DNA from 3 places in the Glycomyces tarimensis genome. Region 1 is predicted to be linked to each of the others. Evidence: riboswitches for the same ligand, from Rfam matches in the RefSeq annotation. Region 1 holds a riboswitch; each other region holds the start of a gene.
What was found. A riboswitch is a leader RNA that binds a small molecule or an ion and turns the genes downstream of it on or off. The one in region 1 is predicted to bind cobalamin.

Region 1 (3,937 bases):
CGCAGAGCACCGCGGGTCATTCGCCGTCCTCGGCCTTTCCGGCCTCGCCGCCCCTGCGGGCGCGCACCACCAGGAACGCGACGATCGCGAGCAGCACGACGGCGGCGGCGACGATCACCCACGGTATCCACGAGGCCGAGCCTTCGTCGTCCTGCGCCGCATCGGCCGTCGTGGCCTCGTCGCCGGCGGCCGCGCAGTCGGTGGCCGGCACGTCGGCGGACGAGCCCGAGGCGTCGAGCTCGGCGAGGTTCTGTCCCGAGAGCGGGACGAGCGCCTGGGCCGTGGCGAGGAGTCGCGAGGCCTCGCCGAACTCGGGGTCTTCGGGGTCGGAGGCCCGGATCGCACCGGCGGCCTCGTCGCCGCAGCCGATCTGGAGACCGATGAGGTGGGCGACCGACAGCTCCGCGGCCTCGGACTCGCCGACGGACAGGAGCGCCTGCGCGGCCATCGCCGTCGAGTTGGCGTTCACGCCCATTCCGCTGTCGAAGCCGCCGTCGTCCTCCTGCTGGTCAAGGAGCCACCCGACCGCTTCGTCGCGCACCGGCTCGGCCTCCTCGCCGATCGCGCTCAGGGCCGCGACGGCGGCGCCGGTGGTGTCGGGGTCGCCGACGCAGTCGCCGCCCTCGGCGATGGTGTACGAGAAGCCGCCGTCGGAGCACTGGGCGTCGATGAGCGCCGCGGTGATCTCGGGGCTGACGCCGTCCTCGGTGCGCGACAGGCCGAGCGCGGCCCACGCCAGGGTGCCGCCGTCGAGTCCCTCGAGCGGGGCCGCCGCGACTTCCTCGGCGAGCTTGACGCCGCCGAAGTCGCTCGGGTCGCCGCCGGCGGTGGCGACGACGTACATCACCTTGCCGGCCGCGCCGGGTGCGATCGAGGCGTCCTCGGCGTCACCGCCGGGGTAGACGTAAGCGCCCAGCGTGTCGGGCTGGTTGAGCCATTCGAGGCTCGTCTGCACCTGGTCGCCGCCGACACGGGCGGACATGAGGCCGATGAGGGCGTCGAGCGTGGTGGCCACATTCGGCGCGCCGTCGAACTCGAAGTAGTCGCCGCTGGACTGGGCGGCGAGCCATGAGGCGGCCGCCGCCGCGGGATCGGCGTCCGGCTCGTCCTGTGCGTGAACCGGTGAGGCCGAAGCGACGGCGACGATGGGCAGGACCGCGGCGGCCGCCGCTGCTCGCAGCAGCGTTCGCCGTGTCGACTGGTGGCGCATTGCCTGACCTTTCCTGAAGCGCGGGCGAGGTCTTCGGGGCAGGCGGCGTCGCCGCAAGCGCCTGTAGACCACGACAGGCGTTGACATTGCATATCGGCGCCCGGTGGGCATTCGGGCTCACGCGGGTGGGCCGAGCTCGGACATTGAGGGTTCATTCGCTCGGCTGGTGTTCGAAATCGAACCGCGACTACCGCTGCGGGTCAGCGCCGGCTTCCGACCGGACTTCCCCCACAGGACGCCTGTTGAGTTTGCGTTCATTCTGTCGCCCGGCGCTACGGGGTGTCAAGGAGGTCGCGCGGTGAGTGGATCCGTTCACTCGTTCCCCACGGTGAACCCGCGCATACAAGTCATTGACCCGTAGCACCCGGTATCGATACGGTTCAGACGTGAGCAGAAATAAGAATGCCGATTTGGACAGAGTGCTCCGCGCCGCCACCAGGGCTTTCCTGGAGCGCGGCTTCGCGGCCACTTCCATGTCGGACCTCGTGGCGGCCACGGGCATGAATCGCGCGGGCCTGTACTCGGCCTTCGGTTCGAAGCACCAGCTGTACATCACCGCGCTCGCCCGATACCGCGAGGACACCGAGCCCGAGATCCGCGCGATCGCGCGCGGCGCCCTGGACGCCGGTCCCGCCGAACGCGTCGACGCCCCCCGCGTGGTCGGCGACATCCTCCAAGTGGTGGCCCGGCACAGCAAGGAAGGCGGTTTCGTGGTGCGGGCGGCCGTCGAACTGGCCGACGACCCGGCCACCATGCGGCGCGTCCAGGAGGCCTGGTCCGAGCTCGAACTGGACCTGGCCGCGATCCTGGCGCGCGCGGCCGACGCCGGCGAGATGAGCGGGGTCGACCCCAGGCGCCTGGCGCGGACGATCCTGGTGTTCATCCAGGGCGCGTTCGTGGTCGGGCACGCCGACGAGGACGACCACCGGCTCGACGAGGCCACGGCGGGCCTGGTCGCGCTCCTCGACCGTCACAGACCCTCGGCCACCGCCGACCCGATCCGAAGCCAGGCCCCCAACGACGCCTTACTCAACGCCTCATAGCGAATCGGCTCCCCCGAATCCAGCAGCTTCTCATAGGGCGCCAGCAGCACCGCCCGAGTCCGCGCCGCGAAGTGCCGTTGCACCGCAGGCAGATCCACATCCTTCCGATGGGCGGGCATCGATACCACCGAGACCGCGTTGCGCACCAGGTCCCTTCGCCCGGTCTGCTCCAGATGGTCGAGCATCCGAGCCGCCGTCTCAGCGGAGTCGTTGCGCGCCGACATCGTCACGACCAGCTGGTCGGTCGCGTCAATGGCCGCCTGCCAGTTCTGCGCGCGGACGTTGTTCCCGGTGTCGACCACGATGAGCTTGTAGAAGCGCGAGACCGCCTCGCGCAGGTCCCCGAACGCGTGCGCGGTGAGCATCTCTCCGGCCGTGGCCGACTCGTCGGAGGCGAGGACGTCGAACATCGCCCCGCCCTGGGCGCGGACGTACTGCGACAGGTCACCGACGCGGCCGGTCGGCCCCTTGAAGTGGTCGAGGTCGCGCAGCAGGTCTCTGACGGTGCGGATGTGGAAGTCCTGCTGGGCCCGCATCCCGAGCGTGCCCTGGGTCTCGTTGTTGTCCCAGGCGAGCACGTAGCCGCCCCGGTGGCGGCCGAACGTCATGGCGAGCATGAGCACCGCGACGGTCTTTCCGGCCCCGCCCTTGGGGTTGACGACCGTGACCTGCCGCAGGCCCCCGAAGTTGCGCCGCACCGTCTCGATCGCGTGCTGGTAGGCCATCTCGCGCGCGCTGGGAGGGAGCGCGAGGAACCCGAGCGTGAGCTTGTGGAGTGCGCCGCGCAGGCCGGTCTCGGCGACGGGCGGGCGCGGCGGGACGACGCGGCGGCTGGCGAAGTCGTCGGCGGTGACGGCGACGCGTTCGAGCGCGCCGCGGTGGTCGGGGAACGCCGCCACCGGCCCCGCGGGCGGCGCCGAAGGCGGCGGAGCGGAGCTCTGGTAGGTGGCCGGCGGAAGCGACTGCCCGCTCGGCGCAAGGCCGGCGGACGGGTCCGCACCCGGCGTCGCACTGGAGTCGTGGTTCGCTCCCGGCGGGGCGAACGGCGACCACCCTGGAGCATCGGGCCGGTGCAGAGGCACGGTGTCCTCCTCGGTGTGCTCCATCGGGCCTCCCTAGGTCAAGACTTCGGTTACCCGACCTATTGTGGCCTATCCCTCCGTGGTCGCGCGGGAACTCCGCGTGGCCGACCGTGTCCGATTCAGAGCAGTCGCGGCTGCTCAGGGCCCGAGCGCGTCACGGGCACCATCCCGAAGGGACTGAACAGCCCCTGGTCTACATCGGCCAGCAGCGGCGAGCCCGTACCGGTGTGGCTGACGTAGGCGAGGTCGCGGGTGCGGCTGAGCGCGACGTAGAACTTGCGTCGCGCTTCAGGCGTGTTCGGCCACGCCTCGGCGGTCATCTCTGTCAGACACACCACTCGGAACTCGCCGTCGGCGGCCTCGTCGATCGACATGCCGTCGGGACCGATCACGGCCAGTTCCTCGGGGGCGACGCCGAGCTCGGCCAGGCGTCCGGTCAGGAGCTCCACGAAGTGCTTCTCGTCATCGCCGGAATCCGCATAGCACCGTCCGATCCCCGAGCCCTCCAGCGCGGGCCGCTGCGGCTGCGTCAGCCGCCCCGGCACCCGGCTGATCGGCTCGATGACTTGCGAGGCGGCCACCAGTACGGCGGCGGGGCTGCG
Region 2 (3,937 bases), on a different contig from region 1:
CAGGCGCCTCCGGGCCTCGTCGAGGTCCCCGCGTTCGACCGCCACCGCGATCGCGGTGGCCTCGCGTCGCAGGGAGCGGCCGCCGAGGACGGTCCAGGCCAGTGCGGCCGCCAAGGCGGCGCGGGCCCGGGGGCGGTGCTTCGCGGCACGGTCCGCGGCCACGGCGAGCACGGCTGTTCCCGCGACGAGCGCTCCGGTGTGGACGGCCCCGGCCGGGCGGGAATCGCGCCAGGTGCGCCGTTCGGCCTCGGCGGCGATCCGCCCGAACCCGGCGACGGGGTGGCCGCGCCCGGGGTCGCCGATGAGCAGGTCGGCCGCGTACCCGGCGAGGATGCCGAGACTCCAGGCACTCATCGGGTCTCCCGGCCGGGGGCGGTGTTGACGGACCGGACGGTCCAGACCCCGGAGCGGCAGTGGAGGACGGTGATCGAGCAAGGGGCCACGTCGAGCCGCCAGAAGGCCCCGTCAGGGGCGTCGAGAACGGCGGCGATGGCGGCCTTGACAGGGCCTGCGCTGGTGAACACGGCGGTGTCCTCGGCCGTCTCGGCGAGGCCGTCGAGCGCCGCGCGGACGCGTTCGCGCAGCGACGGCAGCGATTCGCCTCCGGGCGGGGCCGAGCGCGGGTCGGCGAGCCAGGTCCGGAGCCGTTCGGGGTCGCGCTCGCCTATCTCGTCCAGGGTCGAGCCGGCCCAGTCGCCGAAGTGCAGCTCCGACCACCGCGGGTCCGAGGCGACCTGCTCGCACCCGGCGAGGACGGCGGTGCGCCGGCATCGCGCGGCCGGGGCCGAGACGGCCGCGGCGTCGCCGAATCTGCCGCGCAGTGCGCCCGCCGCGGCTTCCCCGGCCTCGTCGAGCGGCTCGTCGATCGGGAAGGCGTGGCGGCGGGTCGCGGCGGTCGGCGCGTGGCGCACCAGGAGCAGCCGCGAGTAGGACTTCACCGCGCCGCCTTTCGCGCCGCACGGTGCCACAGCCAGGCGAAGCCGACCGTCAGGCCGAGCCACAGGATCGCCTGCGTGGCCATGGACGCCAAGCGAAAGTCCCACAGCAGCGCCGCGGGCACCTCGATCGCGACGCCGCTCGACGGCAGCGCGGCGAACAGCGAGCCGTACAGGACCACGGCCGCCGCTCCGACCGCGAGTTGGCGCGGCACGTCGTCCATGCCGCGGGCGCGCAGTCGCCTGGACGCCAGGCACAGCAGCGCCGCCAGCGCGAGCGAGGCGACGAGTGAGACGACGAACCAGGTGGTCCGCGAGCCGACCGTGGCCGGGTCGCCGACGCCGGGCGGGTTGGCCGGGTACTTCAGGGCCGGGAACAGGGCGAGGGCGGCCCAGGCGGCGGCGCCGAAGCCGAGCCCGGCCTTCCACCGGTCGCGGGAGCTCTTGGCGAGCGGCACGAAGGCGAGCCCGAAGAGGCCGCCGTAGGCCGCGCCGACCAAGGCCGTGCCGACCGGCAGCAGCACCTGCTGCACGGTGCGGTCGACGGTGAACGCTTCGTCATGATCGTGGGCCGCAGGGGCCGGTGCGTGGGCAGCGGTGTGCGCCCGCTCTTCGAGTTCGATGGCCTCCCCGAGGGGGGCCTCTCCGACGAGCAGCGCGAACACTCCGGCCACGAGACCGGCCAGCAGCCCCGCCGCGAGTCCGCGGCGAACGCTGTCGGTGAGCATCAGTGGCAGGGGAATCCGAGCAGGTGGCGGGCGTCGTGGAAGGCCTCGTGCAGGACGGGCAGTCCTCCGGTGAGCGTCCCCTGTTCGAAGGCGACCAGGAACACCAGTGCGGTGAAGGCGAAGAGCAGCAGGGTGATGCGGCCCCAGGTCGGCGCCGTTTCAGGCACGGCGGTAATGGCAGTCATGTCGACCTCCTCGGGGATCCTCGTCCCCTCAGTCGTGACGGAAGGCCTCAGTCTTCTGGCTCTCGGATCAACGCCGTCCGCCCGGCCTTCCCGGGTCACAGACCCAGTGGCCGCGCTCCGTCCGGCCAGGGCTCCGCGCCGCGCTCGATGGCCGCCGTCAACGCGTCCATCGGGCTCCGGCGCCGGCCCCGGGGCGGGCGACTCTCCGAATACAGTGGCGGGACCGCCGCAGAATCACACTGCGTTCCTGACCGCCTCCGTCGAATGGAACCTGAACGTACTACACGCCGTAGCCGCTGTCCACCCCCGCGTCCGGGCGGCCGGGACGCTCACGCCCCCGGTCGTCTTCGCCGCCGCGGTCGAGGAACCTCCGCAGTCGGGCGGCGATGCCGTCCGGGTCGAGTCCGTGGAGGCGTTCGTGTTCGGCGGCGGTGCCGTAGCGGCGCAGTTCTTCCCGCCCGACTCCGATCGACAGCAGGCGGTGGGGCCGGTCGGACAGCGCTCGTGAGAGGAGCCAGTCGGAGGTGCCCTCGAGATACGGCTCGACCATGACCACGGTGTTGCCGGTGCGAGCGGCCAGATCCCGCAGCCCCGTCGAGTCGAGCGGGCGCGGGGTATTGGTGTAGGCCACGGTGACGTCGAGCTCGGCGGTCGCGGTGAGGACGTTGTCGAGGACCGGCCCGACCGCGATCACGGTGGCGCGCGTGCCGCTGCGCAGCACCTCAAGGGCGTCGCCGGAACCGCCGTGGGGCGCCGTGTTGCGGCGCAGTGACAGCCGCATATAGGCGCCCTCGTCGGAGCCCACCGCCCGCTCCAGCAACGGCGGCACCTCGGCGGCGTGGCCCGGCACGAACACCCGCCAGCCGGGCAGGGTGTCGAACAGCGCCACATCGCGAGGGCTGAAGTGGGTGAAGCCGCCCTCGGCCCAGTCGTAGGAGGCGCCGACGCTGACCAGGACCCCGCTGGTGCCCTGGTGCTCGAAGTCGAGCTTGACCTGTTCGAAGGCGCGCTCGACCAGGAACGGGGCGTAGGTGTGGGCGATCGGCCGCAAGCCCGCCAGCGCCAGGCCTCCGGCCACGCCGACCATGAGCTGTTCGCGGATGCCGACATTGATCACCCGGTCGGGATGGGCCGCGGCCGCGGCGCGGAACAGGTCGGCGGAGATGTCGGCCAGGACCACGGCGATGCGCGGGTCGGCCTCGAGCAGATCGGAGGCGTGGGCGCCGAAAGCGTCGCGCATGGTCTGGTGCTGGCGGTCGTCGGTCAGCGGGTCTGAGCGGAACATGGTGGGTCCTCGGTTTCCGGGATCAGGGGCGGACGGTGGCGACCGTGGCGTGTGGTCGGTCGGTGTGGGATGCGGTGAACGCCCGGTGGAGCGCTTCATGGTCGCCCATGTCGGCGGTGGCGGTGCTCCAGCCGTGGACGCCGAACCGGGAGGCGATGCCGCCGGGCCACCCGTGCGTGGCCGAGGCGTTGTCGGCGACGACCACATTGAGGTTCGACAGCCCGACGGCTCCGGCGTAGGCCATGGCCTCGTGGTTGGAGCCCTCGTCGAGTTCGGCGTCGCCGAGGAGGACGTACACCCGAGCGTCGTGGTATCCGGTGGCGCGCAGGCCCAGCGCGATACCGACCCCGAGAGGCAGACCGTGGCCCAGCGAGCCCGACGAGCTCTCCACCCCTGGCACCAGCGTGGCGTCGGGGTGTGATCCCAGCGGCGACTCCAGAGCGGCGACGGAGTCGAGCCAGTCGGCCGGGATGAAACCCTTGGCGGCCAGGACTGCGTAGAAGGCACTCGGGCCGTGGCCCTTGGACAGCAGGAACCGGTCCCGGGCGGGATCGTCGGGGCGCCGCGGGTCGACGCGCAGCACCCGGTCGTAGAGCACCCAGATCGCATCCAGCGTGTACGTGCTGACAGCGGGGTAGCGCGCATCGACCACGGTGCGCAGGGCCAGTGCCCGGGTCTGTTCATAAGTGACGTTCACGCGAGGCATCATGTAACTTCAAGTCGACTTGAAGTCAACACCGGAGTGAGGAGAGCCACATGGTCGCCCCTGACGCCCGTACGCTCCTGACGATCGGCGACTTCGCC
Region 3 (3,937 bases), on a different contig from region 1:
CGAGCGTCTCGACGTTGTGCGCCAGACGCCGCCAATCCATGCTCGCCTTCGCCAGCCCCGACATATCGCCGGATACCGGCTCAGACACGATGCGGTAGTTGTCAATCGCCACGCTTCAAGGTTACGTGCCCGATCGGGGGACCTCGGTGAGCATGGACCCGATCGGGCGCGGATACCGCTACGCGAGCTCGCCGCGGACGATCTTGGCGGCCTCGACGAGGTTCGCCAGTGCCGGGCGTACCTCCTCGTACCGGCGGGTCTTCAGCCCGCAGTCGGGATTGGCCCACAGCCGCTTCGGGTCGACCGCGGCGACGGCGAGGCGGAGCGATTCGGCCATCTCCCCGACCGAGGGCACGCGCGGGGAGTGGATGTCCCACACGCCCGGTCCCACCCCGCGCCGGTAGTCGGCGCGGTCGAGGTCGGCCAGGACCTCCATCTTCGAGCGCGAGGCCTCGATCGAGGTCACGTCGGCGTCGAGGTCCGCGATCGCGTCGATGACCTCGCCGAACTCCGAGTAGCACAGGTGCGTGTGGATCGACGTCTCCGGCTTCACGCCGGAGGTCGCGATGCGGAACGCGCGCGTCGCCCACCGCTGGTACTCCTCGCGCCGTTCCCGGCGCAGCGGCAGCAGCTCGCGCAGAGCCGGTTCGTCGACCTGGATGATCGAGGTCCCGGCCGCCTCGAGGTCGGCGACCTCGTCGCGCAGCGCGAGCGCCACCTGCTCGGCCGTGTCGGCCAGCGGCTGGTCGTCGCGCACGAACGACCAGGCCAGGATCGTCACCGGGCCGGTGAGCATGCCCTTGACCGGCTTGTCGGTGAGCGACTGGGCGTAGGAGATCCACTCGACGGTCATCGGCTCGGGCCGGGCCACGTCGGCGTAGAGGATCGGCGGGCGCACGCACCGCGAGCCGTACGACTGGACCCAGCCGGCGGCCGTGGTCGCGAAGCCGGTGAGCTGCTCGGCGAAGTACTGGACCATGTCGTTGCGCTCGGGCTCGCCGTGGACGAACACGTCGAGGCCGAGTTTTTCCTGCTCGGCGATGACGGCCGCGATCTCGGCGCGCATCCGGGCGTTGTAGTCGGTCGCGATCATCAGGCCGCGCCGGTGGGCGGCGCGGGCCTTGCGCAGTTCGGCGGTCTGGGGGAACGAGCCGATCGTGGTGGTCGGCAGGGGCGGCAGCTCAGGCTGGGCGGCGGCCCGCTCGGCGTAGTCGACGCGCCGGTCGGCACCGGCTGGGAGCGCGGCGAGCCGGGAGCGGACGGTCTCGTCGCACCACTCATCGGGGGCCGGCGGTCGCTGGAGGCGCGGCGCTGCCGCGTCGGCGAGGCTCGCGACCTCGCGCAGCTTCTGGCGCGCGAAGGCGAGCCGCTCCTTGAGCGACGCCGGCAGCTCCGTCTCGGCATCGAGGTCGACCGGGACGTGCAGGAGCGAGCACGAGCCGGTGACGCCGAGCCGGTCGGTGACGCGGTGCAGCCGTTCGAGGTCGGCTGCGGCCGCGAGCAGGTCGGTGCGCCAGATGTTGCGCCCGTCGACCACCCCGGCGAGGATCGATGTTTCACGTGAAACGTTCAGGGACTCAATGGCTTCGATATCCCTCCGGCCCCGGACGAGATCGAGCGCGATGCCCTGGACGCCCGAATCGAGCAGCACCGGCAGCGATTCGCCAAACGGCCCGTAGCCGCCCGTGACGAGCACCTTGGCGACCGCGGTCAGCCGTTCGTAGGCCGAGCGCACCGCCTCGAGCTCGGCCGCCGTGCGATCGGCGCATAGCGCCGGCTCGTCGAGCTGGACCCACCCGGCGCCGGCCCCGACCAGCGTGGACAGCAACTGCTCGTAGACGCCGGTCAGCTCCTCGATCCGCTCCAGCGGATCGAACCCTGCCGGGGCGTCGCCGGAGGCCTTGGCCAGCAGCAGGAACGAGACGGGGCCGAGCAGCACCGGCCGGGCGTCGAGCCCGCGCAGGCGCGCCTCGTCGAACTCGCCGAGCGCCTTCTCGGGCCGGGCCCGGAAGGCGGTCTCGGGGCCGATCTCGGGGACGAGGTAGTGGTAGTTGGTGTCGAACCACTTCGTCATCTCCAGCGGCACGGCCTCGTCGTCACCCCTCGCGGCGGCGAAGTACGCGGCCGTCTCGCTCTCGCGTCGGTGCCGAGGCGCGAGCGCGTCGACCGCCACGATCGTGTCGAGCACGTGGTCGTACAGCGAGAACACGTTGACGGGCACCGAGTCCAGGCCCGCCGAGGCGAGATCGTCGAGCATCTGGGAGCGGATCGCGGCGGCGGCCGCGTCCAGACCGGCGGCGTCGAGCCGGCCGGACCAGTGGGCCTCGACGGCGCGTTTGAGCTCCCGGTTCGCGCCGATGCGGGGGTAGCCGAGCACGGTGGCGTGCACGGCCTTCTTCTCATCGTTCATGTGTCAGTTCCCTCGAACTTGCGACAGCGTGGACCGCGCGGACGCGGTACGTCGGCAGGTATTCGGACTCGCGGGCTCGCCCGGCTTTCACCAGGCGCCTACCGGCCGCCGCTTCCCAGGCTTCCATCCGCTCCTCCTTCGAGTGCGGATCGCGGCCAAGTGCTCATGACGGCTTTCGTTCCCGCTCACCGCTGCGGGGCAGTCCTGGACTCGCACCAGGTTCCCTCTTAGCCGGGCCAGCGTGCCGCTGTCCCGGAACCGGCGTCGCCTTCGATGGTACGGCCGCACCCGCGCTCGGCGGACATTCGACCGCCGTGAAGGTGCGTGTGCGCCACGGTTCCCAGTGGACGGGATCGGTATCGTCACGCGGGAACGAGCACCGGGAGGACATCATGAGCACTCGACCCGTCGCCGTCGTCACGGGGGCCAGCAGCGGCATCGGCGCCGCATCGGCGAAGGCACTGGCCGCCGCCGGATACGAGGTGGTGCTCGGCGCGAGACGCACCGACCGCCTGGCCGAGGTCGCCGCCGACTGCGGCGGGACGGCGCTGCCGCTCGACGTCACCGACGACGCCTCCGTCGCCGCGTTCCACGCCGAGATCGACCGCTGCGACCTGCTGGTGAACAACGCGGGCGGCGCGTTCGGCCTCGACACGGTCGCCACCGCCGACCTCGACGCCTGGCAGCGCATGTACGACACCAACGTCCTGGGCACCGTCCGCGTCACCAAGGCGCTGCTGCCGCTGCTGATCGACTCCGGCGACGGCCAGGTCATCACGATCGGCTCGATCGCGGCCCGCGTGCCCTACCACGGCGGGGCCGGCTACAACGCCGCCAAGCACGGCGAGGCCGCGCTCACCCGCGTCCTGCGCATCGAGCTGCTCGGCCAACCGGTGCGGGTGTGCGAGATCGACCCGGGCATGGTCGAGACCGAGTTCAGCCTGGTCCGCTTCGAGGGCGACCAGGAGAAGGCCGACGCCGTCTACGCCGGCATGACCCCGCTGAGCGCCGAGGACATCGCCGAGGCCGTCGCGTGGGTCGCGACCCGGCCGGCGCACGTCAACGTCGACCAGATCACGATGATGCCGCGCGACCAGATCGGCCCCGGCCAGGTCCACCGCCGCGAGTGACTACTCGACGAGCGTCACCTCCGGCGAACGCCACTGCTCCCAGTGGTCGGGGTTCGCCTCGTCGCCGAGAGCCTTGAGCACGCGGATCTCCATACGCCACCGGCCCGGCACGAGCTCGACCTCCTCGTCCGCGGAGGTGCCGCCGAGTTCGACGACGACGGTGTCGTCGGGTCCGGGCGATCGCGGCAGGAACTCCTCGCGGTCCCACTCGAAGACCTCGCCGGTGTCGACGTGCTCCAGGGCGACCTCCATGGCGGCCGCCTGGTGCCCCAGGTAGACCAGCGCCGAGGGCAGCGGGCCTTGAGCGATGCTGAACGTCTCGCCCTCCTCGAGGTCGCGGTAGTCGACCGCGCCCGTCTCGGGGTCCCCCTTGAGCGCGACGGCCAGCTTCGGGTAG

Region 2: another riboswitch for cobalamin. It lies ahead of ACYVK3_RS17280 (CbtB domain-containing protein); the one in region 1 lies ahead of ACYVK3_RS05800 (prenyltransferase/squalene oxidase repeat-containing protein).
Region 3: another riboswitch for cobalamin. It lies ahead of metE (5-methyltetrahydropteroyltriglutamate--homocysteine S-methyltransferase); the one in region 1 lies ahead of ACYVK3_RS05800 (prenyltransferase/squalene oxidase repeat-containing protein).

What each region holds. Positions count from the first base shown of each region.
Region 1 covers NZ_BAAHCB010000005.1:40,232-44,168, forward strand. The annotation lists gene ACYVK3_RS05800 (prenyltransferase/squalene oxidase repeat-containing protein) at 17-1,210, opposite strand; cobalamin riboswitch at 1,296-1,461, opposite strand; gene ACYVK3_RS05805 (TetR/AcrR family transcriptional regulator) at 1,630-2,253, shown strand; partial or broken gene ACYVK3_RS05810 (MinD/ParA family ATP-binding protein) at 2,181-3,320, opposite strand; gene ACYVK3_RS05815 (DEAD/DEAH box helicase) at 3,455-3,937, opposite strand, start outside.
Region 2 covers NZ_BAAHCB010000021.1:65,713-69,649, reverse strand. The annotation lists gene ACYVK3_RS17295 (CobD/CbiB family cobalamin biosynthesis protein) at 1-354, opposite strand, end outside; gene ACYVK3_RS17290 (histidine phosphatase family protein) at 351-938, opposite strand; gene ACYVK3_RS17285 (CbtA family protein) at 935-1,663, opposite strand; gene ACYVK3_RS17280 (CbtB domain-containing protein) at 1,663-1,848, opposite strand; cobalamin riboswitch at 1,875-2,134, opposite strand; gene ACYVK3_RS17275 (transketolase family protein) at 2,129-3,088, opposite strand; gene ACYVK3_RS17270 (transketolase) at 3,156-3,839, opposite strand; gene soxR (MerR family transcriptional regulator) at 3,890-3,937, shown strand, end outside.
Region 3 covers NZ_BAAHCB010000023.1:28,391-32,327, reverse strand. The annotation lists gene alr (alanine racemase) at 1-64, opposite strand, end outside; gene metE (5-methyltetrahydropteroyltriglutamate--homocysteine S-methyltransferase) at 179-2,410, opposite strand; cobalamin riboswitch at 2,447-2,688, opposite strand; gene ACYVK3_RS18760 (SDR family NAD(P)-dependent oxidoreductase) at 2,803-3,540, shown strand; gene ACYVK3_RS18755 (S8/S53 family peptidase) at 3,541-3,937, opposite strand, start outside.